Regions from separate parts of the Leisingera sp. NJS204 genome, predicted to be linked through region 4. Evidence: riboswitches for the same ligand, from Rfam matches in the RefSeq annotation. Region 4 holds a riboswitch; each other region holds the start of a gene.

Region 1 (7,519 bases), 400 kb from region 4:
CGGGCAGTTTTTCGGGGTTTCAGCATCCGGCAAACACCAGCTGCACCGGTCGGATCTGGCCTGGGACAACCACCTGATCCCGCTCACCTGAGAAGACCCTGGCTGACAGCAGCCCCGGCGTGCCCGCAACCGCGCGCCGTTTCGTTTTGCGTATCATCGAATTCAGAACGAAAACACAACGTGACATTTCACCCGTACTTCGCTATGGAATCGCGGTGAAAGGAAAGCAAATGGATGCCACGGCCCGTCAGAACGAAATCATCACCTTGCTGAACCGGCAGGACCGGGTCGAGGTTGACGACCTGTCCCAGCGCTTTGGCGTCTCTTTACAGACGGTCCGCGCAGACCTGCGCGACCTGTCTGCGCGCGGCGCCTTGTCCCGCGTGCATGGCGGTGCCGTCCGGATAAGCTCTGCCGCCAGCCAGGGATACGAGGACCGGCGCAAGCTGAACGCGGGCAACAAGCTGGCGATGGCCGCACTGGCGGCTGAGCTGATCCCCGACAATTGCTCCCTCACCCTTAACATCGGCACTTCGACCGAACAGGTAGCGCGGGCGCTTTCCGGCCACAGCGGCCTGACGGTGATTTCCAATAATATCAACATTATAAACTTGATGATGGGCGGCCAGGCCAAGGAATTGATCCTGGCCGGCGGCACAGTGCGGCAAAACGACGGCGCTATTGTGGGCGAGGATGCGGTTGAATTCCTGTCCCGCTACAAGGTCGATTTCGCCGTCATCGGCGCCTCGGCACTGGATCCCGACGGCGCCGTGATGGACCATGACGCCCGAGAGGTTTCGGTCGCCCGCGCCATCCTCAAGAACGCCCGGCAAAAGGTGCTGGTCTGCGACGGCAGCAAGTTCGCCCGCTCCGCCCCGGTGCGTATTTGCGATGTCTCCGATCTGGATATCGTCATAACCGACCGCCCGGTTCCCGCAGAATTTGCCGAGGCCGCGCAGGCCGCCGGCACCCGGATCCTGACCGCAGGACAAAACGAAAGCAACGAAAATGACTGACACGCCTGTTACGGACCTTTTCATCATCGGCGGCGGCATCAACGGCTGCGGCATCGCCCGCGACGCCGCCGGCCGCGGCCTGTCGGTTACATTGGCCGAAATGAACGATCTGGCCTCCGCCACCTCCTCGGCCTCGACCAAACTGTTCCACGGCGGTTTGCGCTATCTGGAATACTTTGAATTCCGCCTGGTGCGTGAGGCGCTGATCGAGCGCGAAGTACTGCTGAAGGCGATGCCGCATATCTCCTGGCCGATGCGCTTTGTGCTGCCGTTCCACAAGGACATGCGGTTTGACAGCGAAACCCCGACATCCAAGCTGCTGACGACCTTCATGCCCTGGATGAAGGGTCGCCGCCCCGCATGGCTGATCCGGCTGGGGCTGTTTCTGTATGACTCCTTGGGCAAACGCGGCATCCTGCCTGGCACCGCGAAACTGGACCTGTCGCACGACCCCGCAGGCAGGCCGCTGAAGGACAAGTTTCAGACCGCGTTCGAATACTCCGACTGCTGGATCGAAGACGCCCGCCTGGTGGTACTGAACGCCCGCGATGCGCAGGCCCGCGGTGCCGAAATCCTGACCCGGACCGAGGTAGTTTCAGCCGAACGCCTTGCAGACCATTGGGTGATCCGCACCAAGGATCACGCCACCGGCGCCGAACAGCAGCACCGCGCAAAAATGCTGGTCAACGCCGGCGGGCCGTGGGTGGCCGACGTGCTGCACCAGAAGCTGGGCCAGAACAGCCGCGAAAACGTCCGCCTGGTGCGCGGCAGCCATATCGTGGTGCCGAAATTGTTCGACCATGGCCGCTGCTACTTCTTCCAGGGCACCGACGGGCGGATCATCTTTGCGATTCCATACGAGACGGATTTCACCCTGATCGGCACAACGGACGCCGACCATCCCGATCCGGAAACCAAACCGCACTGCACCGAGGCCGAGCAGGACTATCTGGTTGATTTCGCATCGCAATACTTCGAACAGCCGCTCAGCTGCGAAGACATCGTCTGGACCTATTCCGGCGTGCGCCCGCTCTATGACGACGGCGCCAGCTCGGCCACTGCGGCCACCCGCGAATATGTGCTGACGCTGGACCGCGCGCAGGCGCCGCTGCTGAATGTCTTTGGCGGCAAGATCACCACCTACCGCAAGCTGGCCGAGGCCGCGCTGGCGAAAATCGGCGAGGTGTTCCCGCAAGTGCCGTCTGACTGGACCGCAGGCGTGGCCCTGCCCGGCGGTGATTTTGCAGTGGCGGATGTTGAGACGCTGAAAACGAAACTGGCGGCAGACTATCCGTTCCTGACGCCCTATTGGACCGCCCGGATGATCCGTGCTTACGGCACCGAAGCCTGGGACGTGCTGGGGGACGCCAAATCCGCCGGTGATCTGGGGCGGGATTTTGGCGCTACCATCACCGCGCAGGAACTCGACTGGGCGATAGCCCGCGAATGGGTGCGGTCAGGCGACGACTACCTGTGGCGGCGCACCAAGCTGGGCCTGCGGCTGGACGAGGCGCAGCGCGCGGCAGTGGATGCCTATATCAGCAAGAAAGCCGCCAGGCTGGCGGCTTAGAGCTAAGGGACGGGCCAACCCGAGGGGAGGCGCAATCGCGCCGCCCCGTGGGGGCGGGTTGGCGCGGCCCGGCCTATCGGCCGGGCGGGACATTCTGAAAGCGTCTTAAAACTCCACGCCCTTCTGCGCCTTCACACCGGCGCGGAACGGGTGTTTGACCTGCCCCATCTCGGTCACCAGATCGGCAATCTCGATCAGCTCTTCCTTGGCGTTGCGCCCGGTCAGCACCACATGGGTCATCGGCGGCTTCTGCTCCACCAGGAACTCCAGCACTTCTTCGAGGTCCAGATAGTCATAGCGCAGCGCGATGTTGATCTCGTCCAGCAGCACCATGGTGTTGCGCTCATCCAGGATCATCTCCTTGGCCTTTTCCCAGCCCTTCTGCGCGGCAGCGATGTCCCGCGCCTTGTCCTGGGTCTCCCAGGTAAAGCCTTCGCCCATTGCATAGAACTGGCACCGATCGCTGAAATTCTCCTCGATCAATGTCCGCTCGCCGGTCTGCCAGGCGCCCTTGATGAACTGCACCACGGCTGACGGCATCCCATGCGCGATGCAGCGCATGATCATCCCGAACCCGGAGGAGGATTTGCCCTTGCCTGGCCCGGTGTGGACGATAATCAGGCCCTTTTCGCCCTCCTTAGTCTTCATCATCCGGTCGCGCGCGGCCTTTTTCTTGGCCATCTTGGACGTATGACGGGCGGCTTCTTCTTCTGAGATGCCGGTTTCAGACTTTTCGCTCATTGGGGGCTCTCCAGCTGTTTGACCCATGTCTTGACAAAGAAGGGCACGATAGCGCAAGGGGGTTCAGCTGGTTCCTGTGAAAACAGGCGAAGAGGGAATGTGAAGGCTTTCGGGCCGAAGCACAGCCGCCCCCGCGACCGTGACCGGATGAGGCCGCCATGCCACTGGGTGATCCCCGGGAAGGCAGGATGGCCGGCAAGGCGCACGCCTTGGCATCCGCAAGCCGGGAGACCTGCCAGCGAAGGAGAGATCAACGGGCAGACGGGGTGTTCTGCGACCGGGTAAGGGGCTCGCACGACTGGCCCCTTTTCGGCCATCCCGCACGCCCTGCCGCGACAGGAGACGCGCCAATGGCTGACGACATGGCAGGCCAATCTGCCAGCACCCCGGGACCGGTCACCCTGACCGTTTGCCTCACCTGCCGCCGCGAGGGCGCCGACCCCGAGGCAGCACGCCCCGGCGCCATCCTGCATGCAGCCTTGGAAGAAGCCGGAATGCCCGAAGGCGTCCGTCTGCGTGGCGTCGAATGCCTGTCGTCGTGCAAGCGCGGCTGCGCTGTTGCGCTGATCGGCGGCGAAGAACGCTGGACTTATGTCTACGGCGACCTCGACCCGGACCAGCATGTCCCCGAAATTCTGGAAGGTGCTGCGGCTTATGCCGGCACCGCTGATGGCGTCGTGCCGTGGCGCCAGCGCCCGCAGACCTTCCGCAAACAATCCGTTGCCCGCATCCCGCCGGCCAAGTTCTTCTCCGAGGAGTAATCATGAGCGATCTCAACAAGATCCCCGTCACCGTCATCACCGGCTTTCTGGGCGCAGGCAAGACCACGCTGATCCGCCATCTGATGCAGAACCCGCAGGGCAAGCGTCTGGCCGTGGTGGTGAACGAATTCGGCACTGCCGGCGTGGACGGCGACATCCTGAAATCCTGCGCCGATGACAACTGCCCGGCGGAAAACATCATGGAGCTGGCCAACGGCTGCATCTGCTGCACCGTGGCCGATGACTTCATCCCCACCATCGAACAGCTGATGGCCCTGCCCGAAAAACCCGACCATATCGTGATTGAGACCTCCGGCCTGGCCCTGCCGAAGCCGCTCTTGAAGGCGTTTGACTGGCCCGCGATCCGCTCCCGCATCACCGTCGACGGGGTGATTGCCCTGGCGGACGCCGAGGCGGTTGCCAAAGGCCAGTTCGCCCCTGATCTGGACGCCGTTCAGGCCCAGCGCGAGGCGGATGACAGCATCGACCACGAAACGCCGCTGTCCGAAGTGTTCGAGGACCAGATCTCCTGCGCTGACATCGTGCTGTTGTCCAAGGCCGATCTGGCCGGCGACGCAGGCGTCGAGAAGGCCCGTGCCGTGATCGAGGCCGAGGCACCCCGCAAGCTACCGATCCTGCCGATGAGCGAAGGCGTCATCGACCCGCGCATCATCCTGGGTCTGGGTGCTGCTGCCGAAGACGATCTGGACGCCCGCCCCAGCCACCACGACGGCCACCACGACCACGAGCATGACGATTTTGAAAGCATCGTTGTCGAAATGGGCGAAGTCTCCGACCCCGAAGCGCTGCAGAATGCCATCGTGAAACTCGCCCGCGAGCGCAACATCCTGCGCGTCAAAGGCTATGTCGCGGTGGAAGGAAAACCGATGCGGATGCTGGTTCAGGCCGTGGGCGAGCGCCTGCGCGCCCAATACGATCAGCCATGGGGCGCGCAGCCGCGCAAGACCGCCCTTGTGGTCATCGCCGAGCATGACGATATCGACGAACAGGCCATCCGCGCCGAGCTGGGGGCCTCAAGCTGATGCCCCAAGGCGAAACTTTAAAGGTTTCGCCCGGCGGCAACGCCGGGCAGCGCCCGACCTCCCCCACGGGAGGGCGCTTCGCTTCCTCCCGAGGCCGGGCACTGCCCTCTGCTCTTCTTTCCGAAAGGGCCTGACCCATGCATGTTGTCTTCCGCGAAAGCCACGGCCTTGACGAGACCGATACCCCGCAGGATCTCGGGCAGACGCCCGGCGACCTTGTGGTGCTGTCCTTCTCCGACAGCGACCTCGGCGCTTTTGCGGCGGGATGGCACCGCGCGGACGGCGCGCTGCCCTCCTTGCGCGTCGCCAATCTGGTGGCGCTCAAGCACCCGCTCTCGGTTGACGTCTATGCAGAACAGACGCTGGAGGGCGCCAAGGGCATCCTGGTCCGCCTGATCGGCGGCGAAAGCTATTGGTCCTACGGGCTTGCCACCCTGCAGGACCTCGCCCGCCGCAAGGGCATTGCCCTGGCGATCCTGCCTGCTGACGGGCGCGAGGATGCCCGGCTGGATGAGCTGTCCACCCTGCCGGTCTCCACCCTGCGCCGCCTTCAGGCGCTGTGCGACGCTGGCGGCGCCGTTGCTGCACAGGCCGCTCTGGCCCAGCTGTCCCTCGCTGCAGGGCTTTATGCCGGCCCGGTTCTGGGCCTCAAATCCATGCCGCAGCATGGCTTTTACGACCCAGCCAAAGGCGTGCTGGCCAACCTTCCGGCACCTGACAAACCGCTGGTTCTGGTCAGCTTCTACCGTTCTTACCTCACCGCCGCCGACACCGCCCCGGTGGATGCGCTGATCGCAGATCTGCGCGCCCGCGGCTATGCTGCCTATGGTCTCGTTGCCGCCAGCCTCAAGGCCCCCGCCGCCGCAGACTGGCTGCGCGAGAGGCTCCCCGAACTGAACCCTGCCGCAATCGTCAACGCCACTGCGTTTTCGGCCCAAGGCACCGACGGCAGCGCCTCGCCGCTTTCAACCACCGGCTGCCCGGTGTTCCAGGTCGCCCTATCCACCGCCCGCAAGAAAGACTGGGCCGGGGCCGACCGGGGTCTGTCGCCTGCTGACCTCGCCATGCATGTCGTCCTGCCCGAAGTCGACGGCCGCATCTTCGCAGGCGTTATCAGCTTCAAATCCCCAGGCCGGAAAGACCCGGACCTGCAGTATTCCCGCTTTGCCCACCGCGCCGATGCGGACCGCGTAACAGCCGCTGTTGACCGCGTCGACGGCTGGCTGCGGCTGGCAAAACTGCCGAATGCAGAGAAACGCCTCGCTCTGATCCTCTCCACTTACCCCGGCAGAGACCACAACCTCGCCCATGCCGTCGGCCTCGACGCGCTGGCCTCCTGCGACGAAATCCTGCGCGCGCTGTGGGATCAGGGCTATACCGTGGAGCCGCAGGAGAATACCGGCCTGCGGCTGATGGATGAGACCCTCAGCGTCCCGCTGGCCGACTACAAAACCGCCCTCGCCACCTTGCCGCAAGACCTGCAAAACACTCTGGCAGAGGCCTGGGGCAGCCCGGACCAAGACGCGGATTGCCGCAACGGCGCCTTTCATTTCAAGGCTCTGCGCGCTGGCAAAGCCCTGATCGCGCTGCAACCCGAACGCGGCGAGGTAAAGACCCGCGTCGACGATTACCACGACCTCGACCGCACCCCGCGCCACGCCTATGTGGCCTTTTATCTCTGGCTGCGCTCCCAGTCCGATGCGCTGATCCACATCGGCGCCCATGGCACCCTGGAATGGCTGCCGGGCAAGGCGGTGGCGCTCTCCGGCGCCTGCTGGCCCGAGGTTCTGACCGGCCCGCTGCCTGTCGCCTACCCGTTCATCGTCAACGACCCCGGCGAGGCAGCACAGGCCAAGCGCCGCATCGGCGCCGTCACCATCGGCCACCTGCCCCCGCCACTGGCACAAACCACCCTGCCTGAGGGCATGGCCCGGCTCGAAAGCCTGCTGGATGAATACTCCACCGCCGACGGCCTTGATCCGGCGCGCCGCGACCGGCTGATCGATGATATCCGCGCCGAGGCGCAAGGCACCGGCGTCGAGGCTGACCTTGGCCTCACCCCCGGCACCTCCCCCGCCGAGGCGATCACCCGCATCGACGCCTTTGTTTGCGACATCAAGGAAAGCCAGTACGGCGAGGGCCTGCATATCTTCGGCACCGGCCAATGCGGCGCCGAAGAACGCGCAGGGCTGATCACCGCCCTTGATGGCCGGATCGTAACGCCCGGCCCCTCCGGCTCGCCCTTCCGCGGCCGCTCGGACGTGATCCCGACGGGGCGCAACCTCTTTACCACCGATCCGCGGGCGGTGCCGTCGCGGGCGGCGCATGCACAAGGGGTCAAACTGGCGGAAGAGCTGCTGCGCCGCCACCTTCAGGACCACGGCGACT
Region 2 (7,519 bases), on a different replicon from region 4:
TCGCCGTTCACATAGACATGCGCGTGGCCTTCGCCGTCCACGTCCGCGGAGGAGGCGTTTTGAGGTGCAAAGCGGAAGTTCTGCGGCGTGACTTGCAGGTTCCAGCCTGCCATCGGGTCCTTGTGCAGCTGGATGGCGACGCCGGGGGCATCGGGGCCTGCCGCTAGGCTGACAGCTTGGGAATGGTCATGGGCGGTCATTTCACCATGGCCGCCGCCGAAGTGGTCAGCGCTGCCATGCTCATGGCCATCGAAGGTGACGCCATTGCCGGCTGCGATCACGAAGCCGGCACCGCCGCCAAAGATCAGGCCTATGGCAAAAAGAGCAAGAGAGCGGGACATATCGGTATCCTCGGAAAAGAGTTTCCCCGCCGGGCGAACCCGGCGGGGATCAGGCTGGGCCAGTATCAGGCGGCGGCTTCTGCGCGCTTGCCTTCGGTTTGCCAGAAGTAGCCGGCAAAGCTGCCCAAGAGCACCCAGGCGGCCATGCCGACGCCAAAGGCGCGGGCGGCAAACAGGGCGCCGATCTCTGTCGGAACCGGGCCGGTGAAGCTTTCGGGCTCAGGCGCGCCGATTACATGCGGCGCCAGCAGCAGCAGGGCTGCGACGGTATAGCCCGCCAAGCTGCCGCCATAGGCAATCAGCCACATGGCAACGCCCGCGGCGGCCACAGTTGCCCCCCACCAGATCTGACGCGCACCGACATCGGCGGCGGCCACGCCCGGAACTTCCGGCGCCAGCGTCAGGCCGGGCGCGAAGTGGAAGGTGATGAAACCCGCCAGGCCCCATAGAATACCGGTGCGCGCGTTGATCTCGTGGCCCTGGCGTTCAGCCACCGACATCAGCGCCGCCATCACCAGCGCATAGCCGGTGTAGGTCAGCATGGTGAAGATGATGCTGAGCCCGTCACGCATCGGTTCGGCAAACATGCCGGGCAGGTCGGGATGGGCCGTCACCGCTTCGGCACCAAAATGCACCAGCTCTCCTGATTCATAAAGCTCAGCGTGCAGCAGCACGGGCTGCACGAAAACGAGCTGCAGCAGGGCGGTAATCAGCCCTGCTGCAGCGCCAGCGAACAGGCCGCTGGTCAGAATGCGACTGAACATGGCCTTAGTGGCAGGGGAAGCCAGTTGCGTGGCGCACATCATGCGCGGCGTCGTGCAGGGCAGATGCCTGAACATGGCCGGTCAGCGTGATGATCCCGAAACCCAGAACCACTGCAAACAGTGCCGGAAGAACACTGGTGCCAGCGGCGGAAGCCTTAAGCGTCTTGGTCGTCATTTTTAGTCCTCCTTACCGTCACACCCGACGGTACAAGTTGCGTTACCACACGGCCGGTCTCCTGACTCGCGGGTCGCTGCTGCCATCCTCCTTCCCGGCCTTGGCCAGTGGATATTGGAAGGCCGCTCGCCGCTCACAGTCGCGGGGGCGGTTGAGGCTTCGGTGCCGCGATTTGGTCCACCGTCCTCATTCCCGTTTCAGTCCCAGTGCTTAGGCACCATCAGACACCGTATCATGTGGTAATGCCCCGTGCGGCTGAGTCCGGTCAAGGATGATTCCGCCAATTTAAAACACGTCAGCGTCATGCACGGGCGGAAACCGGAAGGCAGGAACCCCTGATAATTTCCAATTTCTCGGCAAAAAACTGCTGGATCTCTTTGTCCTGCCGGCAGCAAGCGGTTCAGTCCAGATCCGCAGGGATGCGGGCGATCACCTTAAACCGCAGTCGGCCCAGCGGCCTGGCATCGGCAAAATTGCCATCCGGGCTAACCTCATACATCCGCAGGAAGGTCAGGATGTCCGGCAGGTCACCCGCGGTGATTTCCCCGAATAGATAGGCGGTCTTCCCGCTTTGCCGCATAGCTAGGGTTTGCGGCCGCTTGCAACCGGACATACATTCCACCTGCTGCAGCCTTACTTTTCCTCCCGAAGCCTCCAAAGCCGCGGCGACCTGCCCAAAAAAGGCAGGGTCTGCGTCGCGGCAAGTTCGGCATAAGGTGAGTGTGGGCAGGCTCATGCGCCGGGCAGGTCCTCAATCGAGCGATCTTCGTTGGAAACCTACGTCCCGTGGTACCATGCAAGCTTGGCTTCAATACCAATTTTGACGCTGAATTTCCTAAAGAGTCCATAGTTAGTTTTGAGGCAAATGTGCTTGGGGCAGCTTGCTGACGCAAGTCGCTCGAATGCTTTTTGTCCAAAACTTCGCCGCGCGGACCACTGAGGCGGATAAACCGTAGAATCAAGGCTTTGCGAAGTATCGCGAGCGGGCCACATCATCCGCACTGCGAGTTAGAACTGTTGCCCTCTGAAAGCAGTCTTAGGGGTGGAAAACACTGCCTTCCCATTCCCTCGCAACCGCAGCAAGGATTGAACAGCCGCGGCGACGGGTGGTTTCGTTGCGCACCCTACCAGTTCAAACAGCACGCAGCGAATGGCGGCAGCTTCAAGCGTTCACACTTCGGATCATTATCTCGATCTCTCTTGGATTTATCAGAAGCAAAGGGCAAACCGACCACGGTCCTGGCGACAACTGAGCCTATGCGGGAGTTGCCCGAAACCGGCCTGCGCCGGGTATCGCTGACAATCTTCCTAAGCTTGCAGGATCACCGAAGCAGGCGTTTCAGCAGCCACAGGCTTGACCACTCTGCCGAACTGTTCAGCCAACGAATCGTCACTTTCGATAAGTCTTATCAGACTTAGCCCTCCTGCGCAGGAAGGTTTGCTTCGCGTTGTAGTCGCATACGATCCGACAGGGAACTTCGAGGAAAACGCTTCTGAAATGCTCAAATTCGTGCGCTGAATACATCATTGCCATCTTGACGCGGACTGCTCCGGTGCTGTGCAATACCCGCATGATGTTTCTGGCACGTATCTTCCGGCTGATCAGGGTCGCCGCTGCTTTTGCGGTAGTTCTTGTGTTGGGATTTTCGTTGCCATCCGCTGCGCATTCTGTCGCGGGCCATCATAGCAATGCAGCGATGTCGCACGACGGACAAAGCCATACTGCCTCCTTTGTGGCCGGCGTAACGCATAAGGCTTCCCATATTGCCGAAAACGATGGTCAAGACACTGCGCAATACACCGCTGATGCCGGAAACTGCTGCGCGGGCGCCTGTATGGCCCTTGCAATACTTTCTTTGCAGCCTGATGCCGCTTTTGTTCAGCAGCCTGTCCGTTGGGTGATGGCTTCCGCGCAGCTGCCGTCTCAGGATCGTGTGAAGGTCCTGCGTCCTCCTAGATCCTGAAAATCTGACCCGCAGAAGCGGTAATTAAAGCCGTTCTGTGCCTAAGCGCAGAACCACTACAGATTATTCTCAGGAAAAACAGATGAAATCTCCTTTTCTGGCCGGGGCATGCGCCCTGCTGCTGGGGGCGTGTGCCGCTGATCCAGCAGCGCTGCCCGATACCGCAGCGTTGCAAAGGGTTGCTGCGCAATCCGGCCCTTACCGTACCCTGAATTATCAGTCTCCCCTCTCGGGCTATGAACGCCAAGAACCCAGCGGCCCGGTTTCCTGGCGTGGCGTCAATGATCAGCAGCAGGAGGACCACTGATGAGGATCAGAGTTTGGCGCGCCGTGCTGGCGTCGCCCGTGGTACTTGCTGCCTGCTCGGCCGCTGTACCGGAGAAGTACACCAGCCCGCAGGCCGGATTTCAGGAAGTGGCCAGTCAGACTTCGGCGGTCATCGGCAAACGCACGGCCTTTGCGCAAACACAGGCGGAAAACGAGGCTTTGGCCAAGGAAGTCCGCAGCCTCGTGCAGGGCAAGACGATCTCCGCCGACACAGCGGTGCAAGCGGCGCTTTTGAACAACAAAGGATTGCAGGCATCTTATGCTGCAGTCGGGCTGTCGGCGGCGGAGGCCTGGCAGCAGATGACGCCGGAGAACCCGGTGGTGTCGATCGGCCTGTTGGGGATCGGGGCGCCTGAACTGGGCCTGTACCGGGCGCTGGAATCCACCATCGCCGTGAACCTGCTGGACGTGAAGACGCGCAAGCAGCGCATCGCTGTGGCCGAGGCCCAGTTCCAGCAGGCCCAGCTGAACGCGGTGAACGATACCTTGGCGCTGGCCGGGCAGACCCGGCAGGCCTGGATCACTGCCGTGGCGGCCTTTGAACGGCTGAGTTATCTGCGACAGGCCAGCGAGACTGCGGCAGCAGGGGCAGAGCTGGCGAGCCAGCTAGGCAGGACCGGCGCGCTGAACAAGGCGGGGCAGGCGCGGGAATTTGCCTTCAATGCCGAACTGGCAGGCCAAGTCGCCAGAGCCCGTCTGGAAGCAAAGCTCGCCAAGGAAGAGCTGACGCGGCTGATGGGCCTGTGGGGCAGCGATGCCAACTACTACGTGCCCGATGCTCTGCCATCCTTGCCAAAGTCTTTGCCCAAAGTGTCCTCCATCGAGCAGGCAGCTCTGAAGAACCGGGTGGATTTGCAGGTCGCCAAGCTTGGACTTGAGGCGCAGGCCCGGGCCTTTGGACTGACGGACCGGACCCGGCTGGTGACGGATCTGGAACTGATTGCAGGCTTTGAGGCGGAGCGCGAGCGCGAGGACGGAGTGACCAACACCGAGACCCTTCCACAATTGGAGCTGGAGTTTGCCATCCCGGTATTTGACACCGGCAAGGCGCGGATGCGCAAGGCGGAGCTGTCTTATATGCAAGCGGCCAATGCCTTGGCTGAACGGGCGGTGAATGTCCGTTCCGAAGCCCGCAGCGCAGAACTAGCCTACCACTCCTCTTACGAAATCGCCCGTCACTATCGTGACGTGCTGGTGCCGCTACGCAGGTCTATCGAGGAGGAAGGGCTGCTCAGCTACAACGGCATGATCACCAATACCTTCGAACTGCTGACCGACGTTCGCGAAAAGCTGGCGAGCTCGCTGGAGGCTGCCAATGCCAAACGTGACTTCTGGTTGGCGCAGGCGAATGTAGGTGCCGCGATCTACGGCGGAGGCGGAGGCGCTGGCTCGGCCCCCCAAGGCGGCGGTGGAGAGATTGCCGGTGGCGGCGGCGCAGGCCATTGAAAGGAACGAATGAAATGATGAATCGACGTCAATTGCTTGGAGCCGGCGCTGCGGGTGCTGCGCTGGTTTCTGGTCAAGCGTGGGGCAAGACCTCGAACATGGGCCTGCCCGAAGCCGCCAGCATGGACACTGCGGCCACTCAGCCACCGTTACCTCCCTCTGTTGGGCCGGACTACAACCCGGTAGTCACGCTGAACGGCTGGACCCTGCCGTTCCGGATGAACAACGGGGTGAAGGAGTTTCACCTGGTGGCGGAACCGGTCGAGCGCGAGCTGGCCGAAGGCATGACCGCGCATCTGTGGGGCTACAACGGCCAGTCCACCGGTCCCACCATCGAAGCAGTGGAGGGCGACCGGGTCCGCATCTTCGTGACCAACAAACTGCCGGAGCATACTTCGGTACATTGGCACGGGTTGATCCTGCCGTCAGGCATGGACGGGGTCGGCGGTCTCAGCCATCCGGGCATCCCGCCGGGCAAAACCTTTGTCTACGAGTTCGACCTGACCAAATCCGGCACGTTCATGTACCATCCGCATGCCGACGAGATGGTACAGATGGCCATGGGCATGATGGGCATGTTCATCGTGCACCCCAAGGATCCGGCCTTCATGCCAGTGGATCGGGATTTCCTGATCATGCTCAATGCCTTCGACATCGATCCAGGCTCTTATGTGCCGCGGGTGATGGAGATGACGGACTTCAACTTGTGGACCTGGAACAGCCGGATTTTCCCGGATATTGACCCGTTGGTAGTCAACCAGGGCGACCGGGTGCGGGTGCGCACCGGCAACCTGACGATGACCAACCACCCGATCCACATGCACGGCTACGACTTCGAGGTCACCTGCACCGATGGCGGTTGGGTTCCCGAAAGCGCCCGCTGGCCCGAGGTGTCGATTGACATCCCCGTCGGCGCCATGCGCGCCTATGAGTTTGACGCGGTGCATCCGGGCGACTGGGCGATCCACTGCCACAAGTCGCACCACACGATGAACGCGATGGGCCACGACGTGCCGACCTTCATCGGCACCGACAAGCGCAAGTTGACCGGCCAGATCCGCAACCTTCAGCCCGAATACATGCCGATGGGAACCGCCGGCATGGCCGACATGGGCGAGATGTCGATGCCGCTGCCCGACAACACCGTACCTATGATGGCCGGCTGGGGACCGATGGCCCGCTCGAGATGGGCGGCATGTTCTCGGTCGTGAAGGTGCGCGAAGGCATTGAAGCAAACGACTACAGCGATCCTGGCTGGTACGAAAACCCTCCCGGCACCCAGGCCTATGAATGGACCGGTGAACTGCCCGACTTTGCACGCGCCGATAACGCGCAAACCCGCATTACCCCAAAACCCACCGCCAAGGGCTGACCAGCCATTGGACCCCAACCAAACCTGACGAGGAGACAGATATGAACAAGATTCTATCGGCAGCCATTCTTGGCGCTCTAGCCGCTGCACCGGCCTTTGCCGCCGGCACCCACGGCGGCGGCCATCATGACGAAATGGAGGTCGGCAAGCCCGGAGAGGCAGCCCATGCAGACCGCGAAATCGCTGTCACCATGAAGGAAACCGACGACGGTGAGATGATTTTCGAACCCTCCGGTTTTTCCTTTACCAAGGGCGAAACCATCAAGTTCGTGATCACCAACGCCGGCGAGCTGGAGCATGAATTCGTGCTGGATACGGCCGAGCGAAATGTCCACCACAAAGAGCTCATGGCCAAAATGGACATGGAACATGACGACCCGAATTCGGTGCGTCTGGACGCGGGTGCAACAGGAGAAATTATCTGGACCTTCTCCAATCTCGGCACATTCGAGTTCGCTTGCCTGATCCCCGGCCATTATGAGTCCGGCATGCATGGGCCGGTCGCGGTGCTCGAAGGCGGCGGCGGCACCTTCACGGCCGGAACGGTCAAGAAAATCGACGCCAAATCCGGCAAGGTCACAATCAAGCATGAAGAACTGGTTGATCTGGAGATGCCCGCAATGACCATGGTGTTCCGTGTGGCTCACGCGGCAATGCTGGAGCAGATGCAGGCAGGCGGCAGTATCGAGTTCGTTGCCGAAAGGGTCAAAGGTAAGCTGACCGTGACTGCGGTAAGATAACCGGCAGAGGAGGTCGGAACGCCGGCCTCCTCTCTCCCAAACTCCTAGCAGGCCCATCAGGCGCCCAAGCGCACAACCATCAAAACACTGCACCGGCAGAAATCTGACAATAGGCAATCAAGGCAACGATGCTGGATCTGCACACTCTCACACATGATGCCGCAGGCGCATTCGGGTTCTGGTACGATGACAGCGCACCCGAATGGCTCCACCCGGTGATGCATCTGGTTCTGGTGCTGGCGCCAACGCTGCTTTTGCTCACCTTGGCCGGCCAGGCCGCCTGGCTGCTGCGCCGGCGGCTTCTACGGCGGGCGGCACCGATAGCTCCAGCTCAATTCCCGGCGGGCGGTCTGGAGCCGGGCTTGCCCCGCTATATCCTGCGCACGACCG
Region 3 (7,519 bases), 2.1 Mb from region 4:
CTGCCGGGTGATCGTCAATCAGGCCCATACGTTTGCCACCGGCGGCGCCTTCACCAATGGGATGCCGTTTTCGCTGTCGATGGGATGCGGCAGCTGGGGCGGCAATTCGATCGACACCAACCTCCATTGGCGGCATTTCGTGCAAACCACCAAGATCGTGCGCGAAACCGCACCTCGCGAACCGCCATTGGACGACATCTTTGCCAGCTATTGGGCGGAGGCGGGACAATGATGGAACCGCCCAAAGGAACCATTCGCGACTGGCTGAACAAACGCGCCCAGGACGGCGGCACCGGTTTTGTCTTCCCCGATGGCGCGCCGGATCTCAGCTGGCAAGAACTGCACAGCACGGCTGAGGCCATCGCCCGTTCGCTGACCGCGATGGGCATCGCCAAGGGCGAGAGCATCACGATCCTGCAGCCAAACGGGCGCGAGGCGCTCGAATGCCTGTTCGGTGTGCTCTACGGCGGCTTCCGCGCCACCATGATCAATCTGGTCGCGGGCAACAGTGCCGTCGCCTACGCGCTGCAGCACAGCGGCGCCCGCTTTGCGTTTGTGCATGACAGCCAGACCGGGCTGTTCGCGCAGGCTGCCGACCTGTCCATCCTCTCCCCATTGGACAGGCAGGCAGTAGCTGGCGGTTCACCGGCAGAGCTGCACCCGCTCTCTGCCGGTGATCACGCTTTGCTGATGTATACCTCCGGCACCACCGGGCAGCCCAAGGGGGTGGTGCACAGCCACGCCAGCCTGCTGGCCGGCGGCTGGACCACAGCCATCGCGCATGAGCTGACACCGCAGGACCGCGGTCTGTGCGTGCTGCCGGTCTACCACATCAACGGGTTGTGCGTGACGGTGATGGGCACGCTGATTTCCGGCGGCTCGCTGGCCATGTGCGAGCGTTTCTCCGCCAGCCGCTTCTGGGCGCATGCGGGCTGGTCCAAGGCCACGTGGTTTTCGGTGGTGCCGACCATCATATCGCATCTGCTGCACTCAGAGCTTGATCCCGTTGACAGCACCAGGGCACGCCTGCGCTTTGGCCGTTCCGCGTCCTCGGCGCTGGCTCCGGACGTGCAGCGTGCGTTTGAAGACCGGTTCGGCATTCCCATCATCGAAACCATGGGCCTGACGGAAACCGCCGCGCAGATCCTGTCCAATCCGCTGCCTCCGGGCACCCGCAAGATCGGCTCCCCCGGTGTCGGCTATGGCAACGGCATCGCCATCCTGGATGCAAACCAGCAGCCGGTAACCGATGGCACCGAGGGTGAACTGGCCGTACGCGGCCCCAACGTGATGCTGGAATACCTGAACAACCCGGAGGCCACGGCGGACACATTCACCCCGGACGGCTGGCTGCGGACCGGAGATCTGGGCCGCATCGACGAAGACGGCTATGTCTTTGTCACCGGCCGCCTGAAAGAGCTGATCATCAAAGGCGGCGAAAACATCGCCCCGCGCGAGATTGACGAGGCGCTTTATTCACACCCCGACGTGATCGAGGCCGCCGCTTTTGCCCGCCCCTGCAAAAGCTACGGTGAAACGGTCGAGGCCGCCGTTAAAATCCGCGACGGCTCCTCCCTGACACCGCTGGAGCTGATCGAAATCTGCCAGTCCGTACTGGGCCGGTTCAAATCGCCGGACGAAATCCACATCCTGCCGGACCTGCCCAAAGGGCCGTCAGGGAAGATCCAGCGCAACAAAATCCTTGGGGAGATCACCAATAGCTGAACGCCCCAGGAACCCTCGCCCGCAAAATTATGAGAAGGTCAGTTATTCTGCCTCAATGTTTCGCGCGCGAAACATCCGGTCAGCAGTGCTGACCGGTCCGCCGCGCGGCAGCGCGGCGCCGGACCCAACGGGCGCGGGGTCTTCGTCAGGAGACCCGGCAACGGGCGGGAGTGCAGCATCGCAGCCGCTCACGCCAGATGAAAGGACAGGAACGGTCCTGCCCCGTCCGCGTCACGGATCCAGCGGGCCTTGATCCCGAAAATTTCCGATACTGTATCCGGGTTCAATGCTATCTGCGGTGTGCCCAGCGCCACCAGGCGTCCGCCCGACAGCACCGCCACCCGGTCGCACATCAGCGCCTGATTCAGATCGTGCAGTGCCACGACGGTGGTCACTTTCAGGTTCCGGATGCAATTCAGGATCGACAGCTGGTGATGAATATCCAAGTGGTTTGTCGGCTCGTCCAGCAGCAGCAGTCCGGGCCGCTGCGCAAGTGCGCGGGCGATGTGCAGCCGCTGCCGTTCACCGCCGGACAATGTGGCCCATTCGCGGCTGGAAAACCCCTCCATTTCCACCGTCTTCAGCGCGTTTTCCACATGCAGGCTGTCTTCGCTGCTCCAGGGTCTCAACGCTGACAGCCAGGGCGTCCGCCCCAGTTCCACCACCGACCGTGCGGTGATGCGCTCGGCGGTATCAGACTGCTGCTCAACAATCGCGGTCCGCTGGGCGACCTCTCTGCGCGTCAGCTGCGCCAAGGGTCTGTCCGCCAGCAGAACCTCGCCATGCGACGGGCGTGCCAACCCCGCCAGCAGGCGCATCAGCGTGGACTTCCCGGACCCGTTCGGACCGACCAGCGCCAGGGTCTCTCCCGGCTGAACCATCAATGAGACATCAGACAGCAGCAGCTTGCCGCGGATGGAGTAAGACAGGCTGCGGGCTTCGATCTTCATCGCGCAGCCCTGTTCCCGCGTACCAGGATCACCGCAAAGGACGGCGCCCCGATCAGGGCGGTGACAACGCCAATTGGCAGCACCTGGCCAGGGATTATGATCCGGGACACGATGTCGGCGCCAATCAGGAACACCGCGCCGGTCAGCGCCGCGGCCGGCATCAGCCTGCGATGCCCTGGACCGACCAGGAACCGTGCCGCATGAGGGATCACCAGGCCGACAAAGCCGATGGAGCCAACGATGGACACCATCACCGCTGTGGTCAGCGCGGTAGCAAAGATCAGGATAACTTGCACCCGCCGCACCGGAACACCCAGCGAGGCCGCTGAATCGGTGCCAAAGGTAAAGGCATCCAGCGCCCGCGCATGGAACCGGCAGACGACCCAGCCCGCCAGCGCCAGCGGCACTGCCAGCCACACATCCGGCCAGCGCACCCCGCCCATATTGCCCATCAGCCAGAACATGATGCCGCGAGCCTGATCGGCGTTGGCGGATTTTGCGATGATAAAAGCAGTCAGCGCGTTGAACAGCTGCGAGCCTGCAATGCCCGCCAGCACGATCTGCGCTGCCGCAGCGCGGCTGCCGCCTGCTCCGGCGGCCCGGGCCAGAACAGCAACAAAGCCAAAGGCCAGCAGCGCGCCGTTAAAAGCGCCAAAGGACAACGACAGCGCACCGCCGCCAAGCCCTGCAATGGTCACCGCAACCGCCCCGGTCGAGGCGCCGGCGGAAATGCCCAGGATATAGGGATCCGCCAGCGCGTTGCGCAGCAGGGCCTGCAGCACCACGCCCGCCACCGCCAGCGCCGCCCCGCAGGCCCCCGCCACCAGCGCGCGCGGCAGCCGGTAACTCCAGACAATGCCTTGATCTATCGGATCAACCGGCAGCCCTGCCCCGGCCAGCTTATTGGCCAGAACAGACAGGACAAGGTCGGGCGCAAGCGCGGTTTCCCCGATCATTGCGCCTGCCAGAACCGCTGCAACCAGCACCGGCAAGGCCAGGCACGCGCCCTTGACGCCCTGCCATGTGATTGCAGCGGCTGCACTCACTGGCTGGTGCCGATCACGCTGAGTTCAGCAGCCAGATCCTCCAGCGCCGGAATGGCACGGATGGTGGCATCCATCGCCTGGGCGTCCATCACAACGATGCGGTTGTTCTTGACTGCATCCATCTGGCTCGCCACCGGATCATTGCGCAGGAAGTCCAGCTTTTTCTCGAAGTCATCCGCGGCAAAGCGGCGGCGGTCCATGCGGGCAATCACAATCACCGTCGGATTGGCCTTGGCGATGGTCTCCCAGCCGACCGTCGGCCATTCCTCGTCGGTCTCAATGACGTTGCGCAGCCCCAGCTGCTGCATCATGTAGCCCGGCGCGCCCTTCTCGCCTGCCACAAACGGATCGCTTTCCATTTCCGGCGAAGAGAACCAGAACACAGCGGAAGCATCTTCCAGTGCGACCTTCTGCGCCTTGGCAACAGCTGCCGCCTCGCGGGCCTTATATTCGGCGACCAGCTCGGCGCCCTTATCGGCTTCGCCAAAGATCGCCGCCAGTTCCTCGATCCCCTGATACAAGCTGCCGGTGGTGAACATCTGCGTGCGGGTGCCGTCGCCGCCGGTGGTGTTGTCCTTGCCGACGCAATCGGCGGGCATCACATAGGTCGGGATGCCCAGATCATGAAACTGCTCGCGCTTGGCAACAACACCTTCGGGGCCGACGTGCCATTCGTACTGCGCCGCCACCAGGCCGGGGCGTTTGGCCACGACGCTTTCAAAGCTCGGATCGTTGTCGGCCAGACGGTCGATCTTGGCATTCAGGTCCGCGTATTCGGGCAGCACGTCGTTGAACCAGACTGAGGTGCCCAGCACCTTATCGCCCAGCCCCAGCGCGTAAAGCACTTCGGTCGCCGCCTGGCCAACCGTCACCGAAGACGCTGCCGGCGCCTTGAATGTGACCGACTGGCCGCAGTTTTCAATGGTCAGCGGAAAGGTTTCGCTGGCCGCCGCAGCCTGTGCGGCAGCGATGAAGGAAAGGCCGATCAGGCCGGAACGCAAAAACATGATATTCGATCTCCATGTGTCAATGACCGGAGAACGGGTGAAAGGGCATTGACCGGTAAGGCTGAGGGTCTGCCCCCCGCTTGCGGCACCGGAAAACGGCGGCGCATCTTACCGGCAACCTCCCCGGACAACCCCGCCCGGTGTCTTTCGGTTTTCACCGGCAGGTCTCCTGACTGGCGGGTCAATGACTGCGCCGTCTTCCCGGACCGTTTTGGCCCAGTGACGTCATGGCACAGCTCTCGCCGCCTACAGTTGCGGGGGCAGTTCCGTTTGGCGCCGGCAGGCACCGCGGATTCCCTCTTAGCCCTTTCGGGACCGGTAAAGCGCGGGTAGCCCATCCCTTTCGCTGCGGCAAGAAAAAGTTACTTTGCAGCAGAAATTCTGCGAACCGGGCACAGCAGGCAGCCTATGGAGGACGGTTTCCCAAGCCACGGCCAGATGGAAATTTCCAGCACAAGCTGCTCCAGGGATGGGGCACCCATCGGCCGCAGCTGCAACATCGTGGCTGCAAACTGTCCTGAACCATACCGCAGCCCCGTTACTCGACCACGATCAGATCGGTATCCATCGCCTTGAGCATGTCCTTGACGGCCTGCGGCGGCTGCGCGTCCGTATAGAAGACTTCGAATTTGGTATCCTTGCCGACCGACACCGGCGCGCGCTTGTTGAACTTGTCATGATCGGCCACAACAATCCGGACCTGCGCATTGGCCGCCGCGACACGGGCCAGATTTGCCTCTTCGAGATCATGCAGCATGAAGCCCTGTTCGGCATTGATCGCCCCGGCCGAAAAGATGGCAAACTGCACGTTCAGCCGCCGCACCAGATCCAGCGCCTCGGCCCCGAAGGCACCGCCGTCATGCGGGCGCAGCTCGCCGCCCGCCAGAAACACCCGGTTGTTATTGCGCGAGGCAAGCGCATGGGCCACCAGCACGGAATTGGTCACCACAAAGAGGTTTGACCGCTGCCGCAGCTCCTGCGCCACATAAGCGGTGGTGGAACCGACGTCCAAAAAGACCGAATCCCCGTCGCTGATGGTCTTGGCCACCTCGATGGCCAGACGCTGCTTTTCTGAGGCGTGGGTATCCATCCGGTTTTGCAGCGGCAGCTCGTTCACATCCTCAATCAGATGCACCCCGCCGTGCACCTTGCGGACCGCTTGGGCATCCTCCAGCGTGCGGATGTTTCGCCGGATGGTTTCATTCGACACGCCCAGCCTGCCGGCCAGATAGCTGACCCGGCAGGACCCCCCCGCCTGCTGCAGCGCCCGCAGGATTTCCTCTTCACGCTGATTGGTGGTCTTGCGGCTTTTGGTCATTGGGCCTCCTGTTGCGTTGCTACGTCAGAAAGCCACAAAAAACAACACATGAGCCGTTGATGCGGCGTTGACAGCCTCAAATCGCTCAATTTTTGAGGTTAATGTGGCTTATTGTGGTTTTTTATTGACTGACAGACACAACCGCCGCACCATCACAGCAGGCGACGCCAAGAATCGCACAAAATGCCACATATCAGGGAAGTCCTTATGCTGAGAAACTTCAACGCTTTGGGAGCCGTGGCGCTGACAGCCGCCGTTTCCGCTTCATCCGCCTGGGCCGCCGAGTCCTCCGACCCCATCAAACTGACCCTGCACGACTGGTCCGGCCAGTTGATCAACACCAAGATCATGGGCAGCATCCTGCAGGAAGCAGGGTATAACGTCGAATATGTCCAGGCAGACTATATCGCGCAGTTTGCCGGGCTGAAGACCGGCGATCTGCATCTGGCGATGGAAATCTGGGAAACCACCGGGCGCGAGGCGCTGGACGACGCAACCGCCTCGGGCAAAGTGGTCAATGCCGGCGAAACCGGGCTGATGGCGATCGAGGAATGGTGGTACCCCGCCTATATGAAAGACCGCTGTCCCGGCCTGCCCGACTGGCAGGCGCTGAAGGACTGCGCCGAGGAATTCGCAACGGCGGAAACCTCTCCCTACGGGCGCTATGTCGGCGGCCCGGTCACCTGGGGCGGTTTTGACGAAGAACGCGTCGAGGCGCTGGAGCTGGAATTTGAAGTGGTCCACGCGGGCACCGATGCGGCGCTGTTTGCCGAACTGGAATCCGCCTATCAGCGCCAGGACCCGATTGTCCTGTGGGTATATGTGCCGCATTGGGCTCCGGCCAAATACGACGGCGAATTCGTGGAATTCCCGCCCTATTCCGCGGAATGCTACGCCGATCCTGCGGCGGGGGTGAACCCGGATCTGGCCTATGACTGCGGCAAGCCGCGCGGCCCGATCTGGAAAGCCGCCTGGGCCGGGCTGCCGGAGAAATGGCCGGGCGCCTATGAGATCGTGCAGTCCTACCAGATTACCAACGAAGAGATGAGCGCCATGGTCGGCAAGGCTGATCTGGACGGTGTTGATATCGATACAGTGGTGTCGGATTGGATGGCCGCAAACAAGGACCGCTGGTCCGGCTGGGTCGGCAACTGATCTCACTCCCCGGGGCTGCTGCACGCTTTCAGGCGGCCCCGGCCTTTTCCCCTGTCCCGTCAATCAGCCCGGCCGCATTCCGCGGACCGGTTCAGGAACCGCATTGATGCCCCCCAAGACCAAACTCTCCTGCCGAAATGTCTGGAAGCTTTACGGCGCCAATGCCGAGGCGTTTTTGAACGGCAACCCGTCCCCCAGCGGCGCAGAGATCCGCAAGGCGGGTATTATCGGCGCTGTTCGCGATGCCCGCATCGACATTGCCGAAGGCGAGATATTTATCATCATGGGGCTGTCCGGGTCCGGCAAGTCCACTCTGGT
Region 4 (7,519 bases):
TCAGCACTTGTTGAAGCTTAGGCATCTGCTGCCCTCCTGTTGGTTGCTTTCCACTCCAGAGCGCCGGTGTGGACGGCCTGGTAAACGGCTTTGCCGATGACTTCGCCGGTGGCGGTGTGCAGCCCTGCATAGGGGTTTGCGCCGGCCAGGGCTGCCACCGCGATGCAGTCGGTTCCGGTGCCCGTCGCGGTTCCGCTTGGCAAAATGATGCCAGCGTCCATCACGGCCGCGGTGCGGGCCTGGACGGCAATGCTCATCGCTTCGATCAGCCCGGCGTGGGTCAGCCCTTCGGAGAGGCGCAGTGCGACATTGATGGTGCCCCAGTTGCGGCCGGCGTAGTCCATCCGGCTCCCAACCCGCTCGGCGTTGGACAGGCCGACGGTGGCTACCGCATGGGCCTGGATGCCCTCCACCTCAGCCATGGCTTCGCAGTAGCGGCGCACATCGCGCGAGGTGAGAAAGGCCACGGCATCCCCGCCACCCCGCTGTGCCAGTTCACCGGCAAACCATTCGGTGACATCCAGATCCCGCGGCAGGTCACTGTTGCGGACTTCGCGCCACAGGATGCGGCGGGCGGTGACCAAGCCGGGGCGGTTCACTGCCCAGCTCAGCACCTGCATCTCCTCGCCCAGGTCAAACTCGATCCAGGGGCGCTCCAGAGTGACGGCACTCATCACAGCACCTCCAGTGGCTGGAACACCGGCCCTTGCGCCGTGGTCTCATGCCAGATCGAGATGCCAAAGGCGCGGGCCATCAAGTCCGGTGTCAGCACTTCGGCGGGCGGCCCGTCGGCGAGGATGCTGCCTTCGGCCAGCAGGATCAGCCTTGTGCAATGGCGCGCCGCCAGCCCCAGATCATGCAGAGAGACCAGCGCGGCGCGGCCTTCGGCAGCGAGGCTGGCAAAGACCTCCATAGTGGAGATCTGATGCGCCGGGTCCAGCCCTGCGGCAGGCTCGTCAGCCATCAAAAGCGGCGTGTCCTGCGCCAGCGCGCGGGCAATCAGCGCGCGGGCCTGCTCGCCGCCGGACAGGCGGGAGGCGGCGCGCTGACGGAACGGTTCCAGTCCCATGCGTACAATCGACTGGTCGACCAGAGCCTGATCGCCAGGCGGCAGCCGCAGCCCCTGCGGCAGATGCGGCAGGCGGCCAAGCGCCACCAGCCGCTCCACCGGGATCGGCCAGGCGATCTCGCGCGATTGCGGCATCCAGGCCACCGCGCGGGCGCGCTCCGCCGCGCTCATCGCTGCCAGCGAGCTGTGCCCTTGCGCCTGGATCAGCCCCAGGGCGGCGCGCATCAGGCTGCTTTTGCCTGCGCCATTCGGCCCCAACAGGCCGACGAATTCACCTGCCTGGATTTCAAACGACACATCGCGAAGCACCGGACGGTTCCGCAATGTGACAGCGAGGTTCCGGACTGAAAGCACGCTCATGCCAGCCCCTTCCGCGTCTTGTAGATCAGGTGCAGGAACAGCGGCGCGCCAACCAGCGCAGTGACCACCCCCAGTTTGAGATCCCGCGACGGCAGGATGATCCGCACAGCGATATCAGACAGTTGCAGCATGATGGCCCCGCCAAGCGCCGAGGCGCACAACAGCCGCGACGGCTGGCCGCCAACCAGCGGGCGCAGGATATGCGGCACCACCAGGCCAATGAAGCCGATAGCGCCCGCCACAGCAGTGGCGCCGCCGACAATGGCAGCAGTCCCGACCACCAACAGCAGCCGCAGGCGGTTCAGGTTCATCCCCATGGTCTGCGCCGCATCTTCGCCCAGAGTAAGCGCATCCAGACCCCGCGACAGCGTCATCAGGATCGCGGCCCCGGTCAGCGCAAACGGCAGCACCAGCCAGACATGCAGCATCGAACGGTCCGCCAGCGAGCCCATCATCCAGAACACGATCTCATTGGCGGCAAAGGGGTTGGGCGACAGGTTCAGCACCAGCGAGGTGAGCGCCGCCGCCATCGCCGAAATCGCGATCCCTGCCAGGATCAGCGTCAGCGAGCCGCCCTGCGGCCCGGCCAGCGCCATCACCAGAAACACACCCGCCAAAGCACCGGCCAGAGCGGCCAGCGGCAGGCCCAGGGTGAGGCTGGCCGCCAGTCCGGTGTTGATCGCCAAAACCGCCCCCAGCGCCGCCGAGGAGGACACGCCGATCAGTCCCGGCTCCGCCAGCGGATTGCGCAGATAGCCCTGCATCGCGGCCCCCGTCAGCCCCAGACCTCCGCCGATAATCACCGCCAGCAGCGCCCGCGGCAGCCGGATTTCGCGCATCACCAGCGTCAGCGGGCCATAGCTGTTGTCAAAAAGGGCCGCGAGGCTTTCGCCGATGCCCACATCCGCAGGCCCCACGGTCAGCGACAGAGGGAACAACGCCAGAACGGCCGTGGCAAGCATCAGCATCAGACGGGTCATTCCCGGCCCTCCTTTTCCAGAAAAATGCGGCGTTCCTCCGCCAGCGCCGCCACCGCGCGCAGCACATGCGGGGTGCCGCAGACCCAATCCGCATCGCGGATCTGCCCGGCACCGCTGCGGGCGGCCAGCTGCCGCACCACCGGATGCGCCAGATTGTCCTCGCTGCGGGAGGCGCGCGGATAGGGCGACGTGCCGATCAGCAGATCCGGCGCGGCCAACGCCAGCAGTTCCAGCGGCATATGACCGGAGTGCGCATAGCCCAGCTCATCCGCGATATTGCGCAGTCCCGCCGCGCGCAGGATTTGGCCCGCGAGGGTCATGCTGCCGGAAGTGAACCCGTTGGCGGCATAAAGCACGGCGCGTGGTGCCTCCGGCCCGGCTTGCTCGAACTTTTCCAGCCGCTGGTCATAGTCTGCCAGCAATGCGCGGGCCGCCTCTTCGCGGCCCAGAACCTGACCCATCTGCAGGATACGTGCGCGCACATCCTGCAGTGAGCTGGCAGGCTGGAACACCACCACCGGCACGCCAAGACGGCGCAGCATATCCGTGGTGGCAGGTGTTGAATAGGCGCCGGCAATCACCAGATCAGCCTGCAGCAGGTATATCTCCTCAGCCAGCCCGTGATTGACGGGATAAGCCATTGCCGCGTCAGCCATGGCCGAGGCGCGTGTGTCCCGCGCGATATAGGAGACCGAGGCCAGCTGGCCGGGGGCCGCCAGCAGCATCGCCAGCTGGTCGGCACAAAGATTCATCGTGACCACGCGCGACGGCCCGGCAATAGCACCGGTGGCGGCCCACAAAAGAGCCAGGACTATGCCGGGCAGCATGCGCATGGGTCAGAACGCGGCCCTTACGCCGATATAGGCGGCACGGCCGCGCTTGGCGTAGCCCCAGACGTCGGCGTAGTCCTCGTCGAACAGGTTGGTGACGCGCCCGGTCAGCACCACTTTGTCGGTCAAGTCATACTGGGCCGAGACGTTGACGGTGGTGTATTCCGGCAGTTCAGCAGTAGCAAAAGAGCCGAAAAACTGAGTATCCCAGTTGCCTGCTACATGGCGGACATCAGTCGTCACAGAGCCGCGGCCGTTGAAGGTTTTCAGAGTTGCGCTCAGCAGCAGTTCGTGCTCCGGACGGCGAACCTCAACCGAACCATCCGGGTTGGTGGCGTCCAGATAGGTGTAGGACAAGTTCAGATAGAGGTTTTCTGTGGCATCCAGGCTTGCCGCCAGCTCAACGCCTTTGCGTTCGCTGTCGCCTGCCTGATTGCGGTAGGAGAACGTGATTGCGTTCACCATGTAGCTCTCGATCTCTCCTGTCAGCGTCTCGTCGAAATAGGTCACATCAACCAGACCGCGCCCTTGCAGGAACGGCACCTCTACCCCGAAATCAAAGCTGCGGTTTTCCTCCGGCTGCAAGTTCGGATTGCCCAGGTAGGTGGTGGCGCCAAATGTACTGTTGGCAAACAGCTCAAAGTAAGACGGGTTCACGATCCCTGTCCCGGCGGAGCTGTGCAGCCGCACACCGCTGCCTGCGAAAGTATAAGAGGCACTGGCCGTCCAGCTGGTGGCATCTTCGAATACGCTGTTGTTGTCGTGGCGCACGCCAAGCTGCAGATCCAGGCCGTTGGCAAAGCTGCCGCGGTATTCCAGGGCAATCGAACTGGTTTCGCGCGCAAAGGCCGGGTTGGAACTGCTGGAATCCTCTTCCCATTCCAGCATTGCGTTCAAAAGGTGGTCTGCCTGATCCGCCGGCTGCCCGCCCAGGCCAAAGCTCAGCAGGTATTTTGCTGCTTCGGTCTTGGTCTCTGTCGGGGTGCCGCCATTGAAAGAGCGGTCAAAGTCAGTGCGTTCCAGCGACAACCGATGCTTCAGGCGGCCGCCCAACGTGTCCAGTTCGCCGTAGATCTGGGCCAGTTGCTCATCGCGGTCACTGATTTGCGTGGGATCATCCACGACATAGCTGGCCGCGTCCGTTGCGGTGAAAGAAGTGCTGTCGCTGTCATGGCGCTCATCCGAGGTGCGGACGTTGAAGCCAAGTTTCAGCCGGTCGGTGACGAGGTAATCGCCCTTCACCTGCAAGGTGCTGCGGCGGATGCCGTCCTCTTCACCACCATCGCCGGAGGTATCGTAGCCGTCGTCATTGTCATGGGCGAAGCTGAAGGAAATGCCGCCGCGCTCGGTCCGTGACGAGATCCGCGCCGACGCCCGGTAGCCGTCCGAACCCGCCTCGGCGCTGCCGCCATATTCGGTGCCGATGCCGCCGGTCCTGGTGATGATGCTGATCACACCGGCTGAGGCGTTGGAGCCGTAGAACACCGACTGCGGGCCGCGAATGACCTCGATCCGCTCGATATTGGCAGTGTCCAGGCCGGACAGAATGTACTCGCTGTCACCGCCAGAGGCTTCGACACCGTCGATCAGGATCAGCGTGTGATTTGCTTCGGCGCCGCGGATGCGGACCTGAGTGAAACTGTCGCCGGAGCCGTTCACCATCAGGCCGGGGACCGAACGCAGCGCGTCCTGCACGGTGCTGATACCGCGATCTTCGATTTCTTCGCTGGTCAGGACTGAGACGGAGCGGCCGTATTTCTGGGCCTCAATCGGCGTCAGGCCGCCGGAGACGATGATCTCCGCCAGGTCAGTGACCTCTGAATCCTGGGCGGTTGCTATTGCAGGGGTGACGGCCAGGGCCGCGGCCAGGGACAAGCTTGCCTTGCGCATATTCCATTCCTCCCGGCCCGCGCAACAAACGCAGGCCAAGTGACTGCCCAAGCGGGCAGTGTATTCGGGTCGGGTCTTTGGAAGGCACTGCCTCCGCAGACGGTGAAAACTGCCACCACTACGGAAATCCGTTATCTACGGCGCGCCCCGCACCGGGATAGGGTGATCATCCTGGCAGGTCTCCTGACTCGCGGGTCGAAGCTTTGCCGCGCCTTCCCGCCCCTTGGGGCAGTGGCATTTCGCAGCATTGCTCTCCGCTCACAGTTGCGGGGGCAGTCACGGATTCAGCGCCTGTTGGCTACACTTCACCGTGTTCCCTTTTACCCGGGTGGTTTCCCAGCCGGACCAGAATAGGCGCGACTTAGGCAAACCGGATTTGTTCTGTCAAGCGGAAGCAAACTCAATCGAGATTGCTATGGATTGACTGCAAGGTGAAATGAAAAAACAATTGTTTAAATTTATACACTTACGTCCGAGAACCTTCGTGAAGAAAATTCGGCTTTGAGCACCGGGGATGCGGCTTAAGTCCGAAAGGGAGTATGTCGAACCGCGGCCGATACTGCTGTTCAATCTCATGCGGGACCTATGAGGCGAGCTTTTGCAATGCAGGCAAGCCCGTCATTGCTCCTTTCCAGTGCCAGTTGAAAACTGGAAGGTTCACTTCCTGCGATTAGTGGCAAAAGTGTTTCCTCTTGCCCTGTCTGCTTGCAGCCGCGGTGAAGGAAAGGCGTCTGCGCGCCTTGGGCACTGCCCGCCAAAACGTCGCTGCACCATGCCTAACCCTCCGCACTTCCTTCTGCCATGCAGCGGGCGGTTTCCGGAAGTGCAGCGGGCCGTCGTGCTGCACGCGCGCCGCGAGAATCCGGCACTTCCGCAATGCGCTCGAACCAGCCCTCCCACCCAAGAAAAAAGCCCCGCAGACACCTGCGGGGCTTTCGTTTTCAGCAGCCGTGAGGCCGGGAAGATTACTCGTCGCCCGACTTCAGTGCGGCGCCCAGGATGTCGCCCAGCGATGCGCCGGAGTCCGAGGAGCCATACTGTTCCACTGCTTCTTTCTCTTCGGCAATCTCGCGTGCCTTGATCGACAGGCCCAGACGACGGGTCTTGGAGTCGACGTTGGTGACGCGGACGTCGACCTTGTCGCCAACCGAGAAGCGCTCGGGGCGCTGGTCGGCACGGTCGCGCGCCAGGTCGGAGCGGCGGATGAAGGACTTCATGCCCTCATATTCCACTTCGATGCCGCCGTCTTCGATCGCTGTCACGTTCACGGTCACGATCGAGCCGCGCTTCACGCCGCCAACCGCTTCTGCAAACTTGTCGCCGCCCAGAGCTTTGATCGACAACGAGATACGCTCTTTGTCGACGTCCACTTCGGAAACAACGGCCGAAACCATGTCGCCCTTGCGGTAGTTCTGGATCGCATCTTCACCGCGCTCGTCCCAGCTGAGGTCGGAGAGGTGAACCATGCCGTCGATGTCGCCGTCGAGACCAATGAACAGACCGAATTCGGTGATGTTCTTGACTTCGCCTTCGACCTCAGTGCCTTCCGGGTTGGCTTCGGAGAAGACTTCCCACGGGTTGCGCATGGTCTGCTTGAGGCCCAGGGACACGCGGCGCTTGGCGCCGTCGATTTCCAGAACCATGACGTCGACTTCCTGGGAAGTGGAGACGATTTTGCCCGGGTGGACGTTCTTCTTGGTCCAGGACATCTCGGAGACGTGGACCAGACCTTCGACGCCCGGCTCCAGCTCAACAAATGCACCGTAATCGGTGATGTTGGTGACGCGGCCCTTGTGGACCGAGGACAGCGGGTACTTGGCGCCAACCAGATCCCACGGATCTTCCTGCAGCTGCTTCATGCCGAGGGAGATACGGTGGGTCTCTTTGTTGATCTTGATGACCTGAACCTTGACGGTTTCGCCGATCGACAGGATCTCGGAGGGGTGGTTCACACGGCGCCATGCCATGTCGGTGACGTGCAGCAGGCCGTCAACGCCGCCCAGGTCAACAAACGCACCGTATTCGGTGATGTTCTTGACCACACCGTCGACCGCTTGGCCTTCGGTCAGGTTGCCGATGACTTCGGCACGCTGTTCGGCACGCGATTCTTCCAGGATGGCGCGGCGCGAGACAACGATGTTGCCGCGGCGGCGGTCCATTTTCAGGATCTGGAACGGCTGCTTCAGACCCATCAGGGGGCCCGCGTCGCGCACGGGGCGCACGTCAACCTGGCTACCGGGCAGGAACGCAACAGCGCCGCCCAGGTCGACAGTGAAGCCGCCCTTGACGCGGCCGAAGATCGCGCCTTCGACGCGCTGATCGTCTGCGTATGCTTTTTCCAGGCGGTCCCAGGCTTCTTCACGGCGGGCCATCTCACGCGAGATGACGGC

What was found. A riboswitch is a leader RNA that binds a small molecule or an ion and turns the genes downstream of it on or off. The one in region 4 is predicted to bind cobalamin.
Positions count from the first base shown of each region.
Region 1: another riboswitch for cobalamin. It lies ahead of ETW24_RS14075 (DUF1636 family protein); the one in region 4 lies ahead of ETW24_RS15900 (TonB-dependent receptor plug domain-containing protein).
Region 2: another riboswitch for cobalamin. It lies ahead of ETW24_RS23700 (CbtB domain-containing protein); the one in region 4 lies ahead of ETW24_RS15900 (TonB-dependent receptor plug domain-containing protein).
Region 3: another riboswitch for cobalamin. It lies ahead of ETW24_RS05645 (ABC transporter substrate-binding protein); the one in region 4 lies ahead of ETW24_RS15900 (TonB-dependent receptor plug domain-containing protein).

Region 1 covers NZ_CP035417.1:2,852,757-2,860,275, forward strand. Annotated here, with positions in the region: gene ETW24_RS14055 (DUF1513 domain-containing protein) at 1-91, shown strand, start outside; gene ETW24_RS14060 (DeoR/GlpR family DNA-binding transcription regulator) at 231-1,016, shown strand; gene glpD (glycerol-3-phosphate dehydrogenase) at 1,009-2,586, shown strand; gene cobO (cob(I)yrinic acid a,c-diamide adenosyltransferase) at 2,692-3,327, opposite strand; cobalamin riboswitch at 3,381-3,581, shown strand; gene ETW24_RS14075 (DUF1636 family protein) at 3,678-4,088, shown strand; gene cobW (cobalamin biosynthesis protein CobW) at 4,091-5,131, shown strand; gene cobN (cobaltochelatase subunit CobN) at 5,269-7,519, shown strand, end outside.
Region 2 covers NZ_CP035423.1:13,383-20,901, forward strand. Annotated here, with positions in the region: gene ETW24_RS23690 (hypothetical protein) at 1-341, opposite strand, end outside; gene ETW24_RS23695 (CbtA family protein) at 407-1,105, opposite strand; gene ETW24_RS23700 (CbtB domain-containing protein) at 1,110-1,280, opposite strand; cobalamin riboswitch at 1,315-1,517, opposite strand; gene ETW24_RS25140 (DUF1636 domain-containing protein) at 1,681-2,016, opposite strand; gene ETW24_RS23710 (hypothetical protein) at 2,852-3,244, shown strand; gene ETW24_RS23715 (hypothetical protein) at 3,327-3,551, shown strand; gene ETW24_RS23720 (TolC family protein) at 3,551-5,017, shown strand; partial or broken gene ETW24_RS23725 (multicopper oxidase family protein) at 5,032-6,389, shown strand; gene ETW24_RS23730 (copper-binding protein) at 6,431-7,129, shown strand; gene ETW24_RS23735 (ABC transporter ATP-binding protein) at 7,258-7,519, shown strand, end outside.
Region 3 covers NZ_CP035417.1:1,146,186-1,153,704, reverse strand. Annotated here, with positions in the region: gene sauS (acylating sulfoacetaldehyde dehydrogenase) at 1-232, shown strand, start outside; gene ETW24_RS05660 (AMP-binding protein) at 229-1,725, shown strand; gene ETW24_RS05655 (ABC transporter ATP-binding protein) at 1,914-2,675, opposite strand; gene ETW24_RS05650 (FecCD family ABC transporter permease) at 2,672-3,721, opposite strand; gene ETW24_RS05645 (ABC transporter substrate-binding protein) at 3,718-4,728, opposite strand; cobalamin riboswitch at 4,871-5,063, opposite strand; gene ETW24_RS05640 (DeoR/GlpR family DNA-binding transcription regulator) at 5,267-6,046, opposite strand; gene ETW24_RS05635 (ABC transporter substrate-binding protein) at 6,230-7,201, shown strand; gene ETW24_RS05630 (quaternary amine ABC transporter ATP-binding protein) at 7,308-7,519, shown strand, end outside.
Region 4 covers NZ_CP035417.1:3,257,541-3,265,059, forward strand. Annotated here, with positions in the region: gene ETW24_RS15875 (DUF6925 family protein) at 1-25, opposite strand, end outside; gene ETW24_RS15880 (adenosylcobinamide amidohydrolase) at 18-674, opposite strand; gene ETW24_RS15885 (ABC transporter ATP-binding protein) at 674-1,429, opposite strand; gene ETW24_RS15890 (FecCD family ABC transporter permease) at 1,426-2,409, opposite strand; gene ETW24_RS15895 (ABC transporter substrate-binding protein) at 2,406-3,236, opposite strand; gene ETW24_RS15900 (TonB-dependent receptor plug domain-containing protein) at 3,246-5,129, opposite strand; cobalamin riboswitch at 5,286-5,494, opposite strand; gene rpsA (30S ribosomal protein S1) at 6,095-7,519, opposite strand, start outside.